One region of the Luteimonas sp. gir genome, then DNA from elsewhere that is predicted to be linked to it. Evidence: predicted binding sites of a transcription regulator. Region 1 holds the regulator's gene; the other holds the start of a gene.

Region 1 (5,808 bases):
CCGCCAGGAAGCCGATTTCTACGGCGCGATGGACGGCGCCAGCAAGTTCATCCGCGGCGATGCGATCGCCGGCATCCTGATCCTGTTCGTGACGATCATCGGCGGCCTGGTGATCGGCATGCTCCAGCACGGCATGCCGTTCGGAGACGCGGCGGCGACCTACACCCTGCTGTCGATCGGCGACGGCCTGGTGTCGCAGTTACCGTCGCTGCTGGTGTCCTCGGCGGTCGCGCTCTTGGTCACCCGCGCTTCGCGGGCCCAGGACATGGGCGGCGCGGTGACCGGGCAGGTGTTCGGCCAGTACCGGGCGTTGTCGATCGCGGCGGTCATTCTGCTGGTGGTCGGGCTGGTGCCCGGCATGCCGAACCTCGCCTTCCTGACCTTGGCCGCGCTGGTCGGCTACGGCGCCTGGACGATGCGCAAGCGCAGCCTGGCGGCCGAACGCGCCGCAGCCGCGCCGGACGCCGCACTGCCCGCGCCCGAGCAGGCCGCCAATGCGGAGCTCGGCTGGGACGACCTGCGCCCGGTCGATCCGCTCGGCCTGGAGGTCGGTTATCGGCTGATTCCGTTGGTGGACAAGGCCCAAGGCGGCGAGCTGATGGCGCGGATCAAGGCCGTGCGTCGCAAGCTCACTCAGGACATCGGCTTTCTGATTCCGCCGGTGCACATCCGCGACAACCTCGAACTGTCGCCCACCGCCTACCGGCTGCTTGTCCACGGCGTGCCGGTGGCGACCGCCGAGGTGCATCCCGACCGCCTGCTGGCGCTCGACCCAGGCGGCGCGCTGCAGCCGATCGAGGGCATTCCGGGCAAGGACCCGGCGTTCGGGCTCGACGCACTGTGGATCCTGCCGATCCAGCGCGCCCAGGCCGAAGCCGCGGGTTACACCGTGGTCGATCCGGCGACCGTGGTCGCGACCCACCTCTCGCACCTGGTCCGCGAACAGGCGCCCGAACTGCTCGGGCACGAGGAAGTCCAGCAGTTGCTGGCGACCCTGGCGCGCAGCGCGCCCAAGCTCGCCGAGGACCTCACACCCAAGGCGCTGCCGCTGGCGGTGGTGGTCCGGGTGCTGCAGAACCTGCTGGTCGAGCGTATTCCCGTCCGGCAGCTGCGCCGCATCGCCGAGGCACTGGTCGAGCACGCCGCGCACACCCAGGACCCCGGTCAACTCACCGCCGCGGTCCGCACCGCGCTGGGCCGCTTCATCGTCCAGGAGATCGCCGGCCCGGCGCCCGAGTTGCCGGTCTACACGCTGGCGCCCGCGCTGGAACGGGTCTTGCAGGATTCCGCGCAAGGGACCGGCGCTGCGCTGGAGCCGGGCCTGGCCGAACGTCTGCAGCAGAGCCTGGCCGATTGCGCCGGCCAGCAGGAGGCCAGGAACGAACCGGCAGTGGTGCTGGTCCCCGGCCAGGTCCGCGCCGCGCTCGCGCGTCTGGTCCGGCACAGCGTCCCGACCCTGTCGGTGCTGGCCTACACCGAAGTCCCCGAAGACAAGCGGCTCAAGTTGCTGGGGACGATCAGTTGAAGCGCGGGACTTTGTTGTAGGGACTGGGGACTGGTGAACGCAGGGCCCCGCCACGGAGAACGCACGATGCACGCACGACACCCCAGCGCCCCCCAAGGCCGCCCCGACCGGCGCAGTGCCCTCGCCTGCGCCAGGCCGCATGCCCCATTCCTCATCTCCGGCCGCCGCCCATGAACATCCGCCGTTTCGTCGCCGCCGACATGCGCAGCGCCCTGCAGATGGTGCGGGCCGCGCACGGGCCCGATGCCGTGATCCTGTCCAATCGCCGCACCGACGAGGGCGTGGAGATTGTCGCGGCCAGCAACTACGACGAAAGCGTGGTCCAGCGCGCCCTCGACGAGGCCCAGCGGCGCGAGGCACCGGCCGCCTCGCCTGCCGAGCCGCCGCAGGCGCAGGCCGCCGACGCCCGCGACGACTCGCCCGCCGAACGCTGGCTGCGTGCCTTGGCACCGGCCGAGGCGGCTGCGCCGCCACAGGCGGTGGTCCATGCGGCAGTCGCCGACCCGCCGCCCGCAGCGATCACCGAGGCCCTGCACGCCGAGCTCGCGGACGCCGGCGCCGGATTTCCGTCGTTTGCCGAGCTGCTCGGGCGCCGTCGCTCCGCCGCGGCGACATGGGCCGCCGAAGACGACGGAATTCCGTCGCAGGCGCCGCCCGAACCGCCCGCGCCCGCGCCGGATGTGGCCGCGCCCATCGCGCATACCTCGATGCCGCCGGCCCCGGTCGCCACGCCGCCCGCCCTCGTCGCCGTGCCCGCACCGCCGGCGCCGAGCAGCGACGGCGAGCTGGCGCAGATGCGCGAGGAACTGGCGCAGATGCGGCAGATGATCGAGCGCGAGATGGCGCGCCTGACCGACGAGCGCCTGCGCGGGTCCCCGGCCCGCGGCCAGGTCATGGAACTGATGGAAGACTACGGCTTCGATGCCGGCATCACCCGCGACATCGCCTTGCAGGTGCCGGCCGACACCCCGGCCCACCGCGTCCGCGGCCTGATGCTGGCCTTGCTGTCCAAGCGCCTGCCGATCTGCCCGATCGACCCGCTGGAGGAGGCCGGGGTCATCGCGCTGGTCGGCCCGACCGGCGCCGGCAAGACCACGACCATCGCCAAGCTCGCCGCACGGTACGTCGCCCGCCACCAGGCCCGCGACGTGGCACTGGTGACCACCGACACCGTGCGCGTGGGCGGCCGCGAACAACTGCACAGCTACGGCCGGCAGCTCGGCATCGCGGTGCACGAGGCCGACAGCGAGACCGGGCTGGTCCAGTTGCTGCAGCGCCTGCGCGACTACCGGCTGGTGCTGGTCGACACCGCCGGGCTCAGTCAGCGCGACCGCGCCCTGGCCGGCCAACTGCACTGGCTGCGCGCCGCGCGTCAGATCCGCACCCTGCTCGTGCTGCCCGCCAACACCCATTTCGCCGACCTCGACGAAGTCGTCCGCCGCTTCGAGGGTGCCCGCCCGCAGGGCGCGGTGCTGACCAAGCTCGACGAGACCGGGCGGCTGGGCAGCGTGCTGTCGGTCGCCGTCGATCACGCCCTGCCGCTGACCTGGATCGCCGACGGCCAGCGCATTCCCGACGACCTGCATCGCGCCAATGCCGCCCATCTGGCATTGCGGCTTGAAGATCTCCGCCGCGATGCCGATAAGCCGATCGTCCCCACGCACGATCTCCACGACCCCGACGCCCAGAAGTCCCACCATGCCGTCGCCTGACCTGCCCGCCCCCGCCCCGTTCGCGCCCGTCCGCACCCTCGCCGTCACCGGCGGCAAGGGCGGCGTCGGCAAGACCAACGTGTCGGCCAACCTCGCCATCGCACTGGCCGGCATGGGTCAGCGCACGATGCTGCTCGACGCGGACCTGGGCCTGGCCAATCTGGATGTGCTGCTGGGCCTGTCGCCGCGCTTCACGCTGGCCGACCTCGTGGCCGGGCGCTGCACGCTCGACGAGGCGATCATCGAGGGCCCGGCGGGCGTGCTGATCGTGCCCGCCGCCTCCGGCCGCCGGCACATGGCCGAGCTGCGTCCGATCGAGCATGCCGGCCTGGTCAACGTCTTCAACGAGCTTGAGCGCGAGCTCGATGTGCTGGTGGTCGATACCGCCGCCGGCATCACCGACTCGGTGCTGACCTTCTGCCAGGCCGCGCAGGACGCAGTGGTCGTGGTCTGCGACGAGCCGGCCTCACTCACCGATGCGTATGCACTGATCAAGGTGCTTGCGCGCGAGCGCGGCCTGGACCGGATCCAGGTCGTCGCCAATATGGTACGCAGCCCGCAGGAGGGCCGCGCGCTGTACGACAAGCTGGTGCGCGTGTGTGAGCGCTTCATCGGCGACGTCTCGCTGAACTACCTGGGCGCAGTGCCGCAATGCGAGTGGCTGCGCGCCGCGGTCCAGCGCCAGCAGGCGGTGGTGCGCGCCTACCCGGGCAGCCCGTCGTCGCAAGCGCTGGTGGAGATCGCACGTCGCGTCGCGCGCTGGCAGGCGCCGACCGCGCCGCGTGGCCACGTCGAATTCTTCGTCGATCGCCTGCTGCGCCAGGGAGCGGCCGCATGAACGCCGCCGCCCGCCAGTACCAGGCGGTCCAGCGCGCCAGCGCGCCGGATCCGGTCGTGGTGCATGCCGAATTGGTGCGCCGCATCGCCCATCACATCGCTGCGCGGCTGCCGGCCAGCGTCGAGATCGACGACCTGATCCAGGCCGGCATGATCGGCCTGCTCGAGGCCTCGCGCAGCTACGACGCCGAACAGGGCGCCTCGTTCGAGACCTATGCCTCGATCCGCATCCGCGGCGCGATGATCGACGAGATCCGCCGCGGCGACTGGGTGCCGCGCTCGGTCCATCGCCGTGCACGCGAAGCCGCCGCCGCAATCCGCGAGATCGAGCAGGCCAGCGGCCGCGCCGCCAGCGCCCAGGAGGTCGCGGCCAAGTTGCAGATGCCGCTGGCCGACTATCAACGTCTGCTCGAAGACGCCGCCCGCGGCCAGGTGCTGAGCCTGGACTCGCACGTCGAGGACCACGGCGAGGTCGAGCCGGCCAACCGCGACGGCGGACCGACGCCGCAGGAACACCTGGTACGCAGCGAGTTCGGCCGGGAACTGGCCGCGGCGATCACCCTGCTGCCCGAGCGCGAACAGCTGGTGCTGTCGCTGTACTACGAACAGGAACTCAACCTCAAGGAGATCGGCGCGGTACTGGGCGTGAGCGAATCGCGCGTATGCCAGATCCACGGCCAGGCCGTGGTGCGCCTGCGCGGCCGCCTGTCCGCCTTCGAACTCGCAGATACCGGCATCGGCAACGCCGACTGATGCCCCACCCGTGGAGCCCGCTTTGAACAAGAACATCCGTATCCTCGTGGTCGACGACTTCTCGACGATGCGCCGCATCGTCAAGAATCTGTTGTCGGACCTGGGCTTCAACAACACCGTCGAAGCCGAGGACGGCAACAGCGCGATGGCCGTGCTGCGCCAGGATGCGGTCGACCTGGTCATCACCGACTGGAACATGCCCGGCATGACCGGCATCGAGTTGCTGCGCGCGATCCGCGCCGACCCCAAGTTCCGCGCGCTGCCGGTGATGATGGTCACCGCCGAGGCCAAGCGCGAGCAGATCATCGAGGCGGCGCAGAGCGGCGTGAACGGCTACATCATCAAGCCGTTCACCGCGCAGACGCTGTCGGAGAAGCTTGGCAAGATCTTCGAGCGCCTGGGAGGCGCGGCGTGACCGCCACCGTCGCGGTGACCACCGACCGCAGCCAGCTCGCAGGGCTGCTGCACGACGCGCTCGAAGCGCTCGAACGCGGCGACGAGGCCGGCTGGCGTCGGCAGGTCGACGCACTCGCCGCCGCCCGCGCACGCACCCTGGTCGACGGCCTGGGCCGGCTGGCGCGCGAACTGGCGCAGGCGCTCGACACGCTGCCGGCCGCACCCGCGCAAGGTGGGCTCGACGATGCCTGCGCCCGCCTCGACCACGTGGTGACGATGACCGAGCAGGCCACCCACCGCACGCTCGATCTGATCGAGGACAGCCGCGCGCACGTCGCCCAGTTGCGCGCCGGCACGCTGGACGCCGCGCAGACCGCGACCATCGACGCGCTGCGCGAGAACCTGCGCGAGATGGCGCTGGCGCAGAGCCACCAGGACCTGGGCGGGCAGATCATCCGCCGCGTCGCCGGCATCGTGCGCGGCGTGCACGAAGGCTTCGGCGCCCTCGGGCTGCCGCCCGCCGACGGCGAACAGGACCGTCTGCGGGCCGTCGGCCCGGCCGTTGCCGGGCTCGACACCGGCACC
Region 2 (5,808 bases), on a different contig from region 1:
CCGGCAACCACCTCCTGTCCACCGTCGGCAGAGGCCGCCGCTTCACTGGCAAGTTTGCTTGCGCGCGTCGCGCCTTCCGCGTTCTGCTGCACCGTGCTCGTCATTTCCTCCATCGAGCTTGCGGTCTCTTCGAGCGCCGCCGCCTGCTGCTCGGTCCGTCGCGAGAGATCCCGGTTGCTCGACACCAGGTTCGCCGACGTCGCCGTGAGCGATTCCACAACCTTGGCCAACTGCACGTTGGCTTCGATGTCCAACAGCGCCCCGACCGCTCGAAGCGGCGTCCCGTCACTCGCACGCTTCGTCAATCCGCGGGCACGGAACCAACGATACTCGCCACTCTTGAGTTCAAGACGGTACTCAATATCGAAGCCGGTCCGCCCGCTGCGATCACTCAGGTGGGCTGCGAATGCGTTCAGAGACCTTTCCTTGTCTTCCGGGTGCAGGCGGGAGGCCCAGCTATCCAGCACGTTGGGGAACTCGGCTTCGCTCGCAAAGCCGAGCAGACGGCGGAACTGATCGGACCACCAGAATTCATTGTTGGGATTGATCGGATCGCCGGCGATGACGCTCATGTCCCACAGGCCGTCGTTGAGCATCTGGGCGCCCAGCTCGAACCTGATCAACGTCGTGTCGAGGAATTGATCGTGCTCGCGCTGGAGGGTGATGTCCCGCAGTGTGCCTGCCACAGCTCGTCCGCCGGTCGGCGTCGGGATGGCCCTTGCATCGACCCGGAACCAGCTGAAGGCCCCGTCCCGCATGCGTAGACGATGCTCGCTTTCGAACGCCGAGCCGTCACCGCGTTTCACGAACGCGGAGAAGTCCTGGGTCACGCGTCCTTTGTCCGCCTCGTGGATGCGGTCGATCCACGTGTCCAAGGTGGCGGGAAGCTCCTCGCTGGTGCCGTAGCCGAGCGCGCGGGTGTAGCTGGCAGACCACCAGGCCTTTTGCCTGGTGTCCGGGTTGGACGTGTCAAGGCATGGAATCCCCCACAGGCACGCAGCCGATTGATCGGACATCTGGACAACGCTCAGCGCCTCCTTGAGACGTTCAGCCATCCCGGCCGCCTGGGCTTGTGCCGCTTGCGTCTCATCCCGCGATGCGCGCAACTGCCGCGCCAGATCGCGGATCAGGACTGCGTCTGGTCCTTTCGGCCAGTCAGGGGCCACGCCGTTCAGCTCGGCCGATGCGGCCGCGGAGAGAGCCTGAGTCATGCGATTCTTGATCCACATCGGGGGGCGCCTTTGTATGTATGCCGGGGGAATCAGCCGGTAGCGGCTGGGCACCGGCGATCTTGATGTCCCGATTTGCAGCGCACATCCTGAGTTCATGCCGGTTCATCGGCGTCCAGGGCATCGGGACCTGGCGTCGAGCGTTCTCGCAAGTCAGCCGCCCCCCCGATGCGGCAGCGGATCGGAAGCCCGAATGCGCGACGCGCTTGCGTGGATGCGGTAAAACAGGCTTTTGGGCAGGCAAGCACGACGATGAGCGCAATCCCCGACGACGCGGCACTGCAGGCGATGGCCGCCAGGCTGGGCGGACTGCTGCATGACCGCCACCATCGCCTGGTGACCGCCGAAAGTTGCACCGGCGGCTGGATCGCCAAGGCGATGACCGATATCGCCGGTTGCTCGGACTGGTTCGATTGCGGCCTGGCGGCGTACAGCTACGAGGCCAAGCAGGCGTTGCTGGGCGTCAGTCTGCAGACGCTCGAAACGCATGGCGCGGTCAGCCGCGAAACCGCAATCGAGATGGTGTCCGGCGCGTTGGTCAATTCCGGCGCCAGCATCGCGGTCGCGGTGACCGGCATCGCCGGGCCCGGCGGCGGCAGCGACGACAAGCCGGTCGGCACGGTGTGGATCGCGTGGAAGCGGCGCGGCGACTATGCGCGCGCGCAGATCCATCATTTCGAAGGCGACCGTGAGGCGGTACGGCGACAGACCGTCGCGGCGGCGCTGCGCGGGCTCGAGGCGACGCTCGACTGATGTGGGAGACGCTCGCCACCGTCCGCGATCTGGGCCGCATCCAGGAGATTGCCTCGGTCCTGGTGCGCTATGGCTTCGGCGATGTCGTGCAGCGCATCGGCATGGCTGGCGCGCTCGAGCGTGCCGGTCGCCTGTTGCATCTCCACGCGGCCGATACCGCGCGCATGACCCAGCCCGAACGGGTCCGCCATGCGCTGCAGGACCTGGGACCGACATTCGTCAAGCTTGGGCAGATCCTCGCCACGCGCGTCGACCTGCTGCCGCCGGACTGGATCGAAGAACTGGGCCGGCTTCAGAGCCGGGTGCCGCCGGTGCCGTATGCGGCGATCCATGCCCAGCTGATCGAAGACCTGGGCGAGGCGCCGGACACCGCGTTCGCACGCTTCGAGCCTGAGCCGATCGCCGCCGCCTCGCTCGCGCAGGCGCATCTGGCCTGGCTGCACGACGGCACGCCGGTGGTGCTGAAGGTGCGGCGCCCCGGAATCCGCGAGATCGTCGAAGCCGACCTGCGCCTGCTCGCGCGTTTGGCCGAGATTGTCGAGTCGCAGGCGCCGGACCTGCGCCGCTATCGCCCGGTGGAGGTCGTGCGCCAGTTCGATGCTTCGCTGCGGCGCGAGTTGGACTTTGCGGCCGAGTGCCGCAACGCCGAGCGCATCGCAGCGAATTTTGCCGACGATCCGGCTGTGCTTGTGCCCCGGGTGCACTGGCAATGGACCTGCGAGCGGCTCAATGTGCAGGACCGGGTGGTCGGCATTGCCGGTGGCGACCTGGCCGGCATCGAGGCCGCAGGCCTGGACCGCCACGCGCTTGCGCTTGCGGGCAGTGCCATCGTCATGAAGATGGTATTCGAGGATGGCCTGTTCCATGCCGACCCGCATCCAGGCAACCTCTTTTTCCTGCCCGATGGCCGCATTGCACTGATTGACTTCGGCATGGTCGGCCGCGTGCCGCCGGAGCTGCGCTATCAGGTCGCGCGACTGCTCCACGGGCTGGTCTCCCAGCAACCGCAGAGCGTGTGCGATGTGCTGCTGGACTGGACGACGAGCGATGTCGAGGTCGACGAGGGGCGGCTGCAGAACGAGATCGACGGTTTCGTCGACCAGTATCGCGGTCTGCCACTGCGCGACCTGCGGATGGGTGCGATGCTCGCCGACATTACCGGACTGCTGCGCCGGCACGGTCTGATGCTGCCGCCCGATCTCGCGCTGCTGATCAAGGCCTTCCTGACGCTGGAAGGCCTCGGCCGCCAGCTCGATCCCGGCTTCGACATGACCAGTACCGCGCAGCCGTGGCTGGAGCGGGTGATGCTGCAGCGCTACGCGCCACGCGCGCTGGCGCGGCGCGGGCAACGCACGCTGTCGAGCGCGATCGATCTTCTGGCCGATCTTCCGCGTGACCTGCGCCGTCTGCTGCAAAGCGCGCGTCGTGGTCGCCTGCGCGCACAGATCGAGGTGACCTCGCTCAAGTCGTTCGGCGACCAGGTCAACGCCGCCGCCAATCGGCTTACGGTCGGCGTCGTCACCGCCGCGCTGATCATCGGCTCGTCGATCGTCATGAACAGTGTCAGCGGCGGCGCAACGCACCGCTGGCTGATGGCGCTGGGCGTGCTCGGTTTCGTCGGCGCGGGCCTGAGCGGGGTGTGGATCCTGCTGTCGATCTGGCGCAGCGGCCGCAAGTGACGTGGATCTCGCCTGGGCGGCGCTGCGCGCCGCCCGACGGTACGATCAGCGTACCGGCATGCCCGGTTGCGCGCCGTCATCGGCCGCCAGCAGTGCAAGCGCGCCACCGTCGAACCCGGCCGACAGGATCATGCCTTCGCTCAGGCCGAAACGCATCTTGCGCGGCGCGAGATTGGCGATGAACACCACGTTGCGGCCGACCAGCGCTTCGGGCTCGCCGTAGCTGGCACGGATCCCGGAGAAGATCTGGCGCTTGCCCAGGTCGCCAGCGTCGAGTTCGAAGCGCAGCAGCTTGTCCGAGCCCTCGACGGCCTCGCAGACCAGGACCTTGCCGATCCGCAGATCGAGCTTGGCGAAATCGTCGATCCCGACATAGGCGGTGTCGGTGGCCGCGGGTGCGGACGTTGCCGGCGCCTTTGCCTCGCTCTTCTGCGGGGCGGCGGGGGCAGCGGCGGCGAGCGTGTCCTTGGAGGCTTCGGTCATGGCGGTGAGCAGGGTCGGGTCGATACGGGTGAACAGCGGCACATAGGCCTGGATCGTCCGGCCGGTCAGCGGCTGGTCGAGATCGTGCCAATGAGTGACGGGCGCTGCGAGGAACGCCGCGGCCTGTGTGCTGGTGCGCGGCAGGATCGGCTGCAGGGCGCCAGCGAGGATACGGAACAGGTTCAGGCCCTGGGTGCAGACGGCCTGCAGTTCGGCGTCGGCGCCCGCCTGTTTGGCGATCACCCAGGGCTTGCGATCGTCGATGTAGCGGTTGGCCTCATCGGCAAGCGCCATCACCTGGCGGATCGCGCTGGCCGGGTCGTTGCGCGCATAGGCTTCGCGCACGCCGGACAGCGCCGCGACGAAACGCGCGTACTGCGCCGGATCGGGCAGTGCGTCCGCCAAGCGCGCGTCGAAGCGCTTGTGGATGAAACCGGCGCAGCGGCTGGCCAGGTTAACGAACTTGCCGACCAGGTCGGCGTTGACGCGCGCGACGAAGTCCTCGAGGTTCAGATCGAGGTCGTCGACGCCGCCCGAGGATTTCGCCGCGAAGTAGTAGCGCAGCGCCTCGGGGTCCAGACCCTGGTCGAGATACGTGCGCGCCATGACGAACGTGCCGCGCGACTTGGACATCTTCGCGCCATCGACCATCAGATAGCCGTTGACGTGAAGCCGCGTCGGGACGCGCAGATCCGCACCGTGCAGCATCGCCGGCCAGAACAGGCCGTGGAAGTTGACGATGTCCTTGCCCAGGAAATGGTGCAACTCGACATCGCCGTCGGGCGACAACCAGGCGTCGAAATCGATGCCTTCGCGCACGCACAGCGTCTTGAAGCTGCTCAGATAGCCGATCGGCGCGTCGAGCCAGACATAGAAGAACTTGCCCGGGTGGCCGGGGATCTCGAAGCCGAAGTAGGGCGCGTCGCGCGAGATGTCCCAGGCGCGCAGGCCGCCCTCGCCGTCCAGCCACTCTGCGAGCTTGGCCTTGACGCCGGGCGCCGCGACATCGCCGGCGAGCCAGTCGCGCAGCATGTCCTGGAAATGGCCGAGTTCGAAGAAGAAATGCTCGGACTCGCGCACCTCGGGCGTGGCGCCGCTGACCACCGACTTCGGGTCAATCAGGTCGCTGGGCGCATAGGTCGCGCCGCAGTGCTCGCAGTTGTCGCCGTACTGGTCGGGTGTGCCGCACTTCGGGCATGTGCCCTTGACGTAGCGGTCGGGCAGGAACATGCCGCGCACCGGATCGTAGAGTTGCGCAACGGCGCGACGTGCGATGTGTCCGCCGCGCTCCAGACGCGCGTAGATCGTCTCCACCATTGCGCGGTTGGCCGCCGAGTGGGTCGAGTCGTAATGGTCGAACGCGACGCCGAACGCGGCGAAATCCCGTACATGCCCCGCGTGGATCTCGGCGATGAACGCCTCTGGCGTGGTTCCCGCCTTCTCGGCTGCCAGCATGATCGGCGTGCCGTGGGTGTCGTCGGCGCAGACGAAATGCGCGACATCGCCCGCCATACGCTGGGCCCGGACCCAGATGTCGGCCTGGATGTACCCGACCAGATGGCCCAGATGCAGCGGGCCGTTGGCATAGGGCAGGGCGGCGGTGACGAGCAACTTGCGCGACATGGCGATGGCAACGGCAGGAACGGGGCCGGATTATCGCATGC

The links. The regulator FliA, encoded in region 1, starts transcription of late flagellar genes. The targets are predictions, from matches to a motif close to TAAAGTTTNNCNNNCNNNGGCCGATAA.
Region 2: WAF18_RS10585 (methyl-accepting chemotaxis protein) is a predicted target of FliA. The motif match lies at 1,269-1,295, and genes of this name have one in related genera.

The regions. Positions count from the first base shown of each region.
Region 1 is NZ_JBBAXQ010000008.1:156,610-162,417, forward strand. It holds gene flhA (flagellar biosynthesis protein FlhA) at 1-1,525, shown strand, start outside; gene flhF (flagellar biosynthesis protein FlhF) at 1,696-3,237, shown strand; gene WAF18_RS11915 (MinD/ParA family protein) at 3,224-4,075, shown strand; gene WAF18_RS11920 (RNA polymerase sigma factor FliA) at 4,072-4,827, shown strand; gene WAF18_RS11925 (chemotaxis response regulator CheY) at 4,850-5,242, shown strand; gene WAF18_RS11930 (protein phosphatase CheZ) at 5,239-5,808, shown strand, end outside.
Region 2 is NZ_JBBAXQ010000007.1:47,257-53,064, forward strand. It holds gene WAF18_RS10585 (methyl-accepting chemotaxis protein) at 1-1,229, opposite strand, end outside; gene WAF18_RS10590 (CinA family protein) at 1,518-1,982, shown strand; gene WAF18_RS10595 (AarF/UbiB family protein) at 1,982-3,661, shown strand; gene metG (methionine--tRNA ligase) at 3,707-5,767, opposite strand.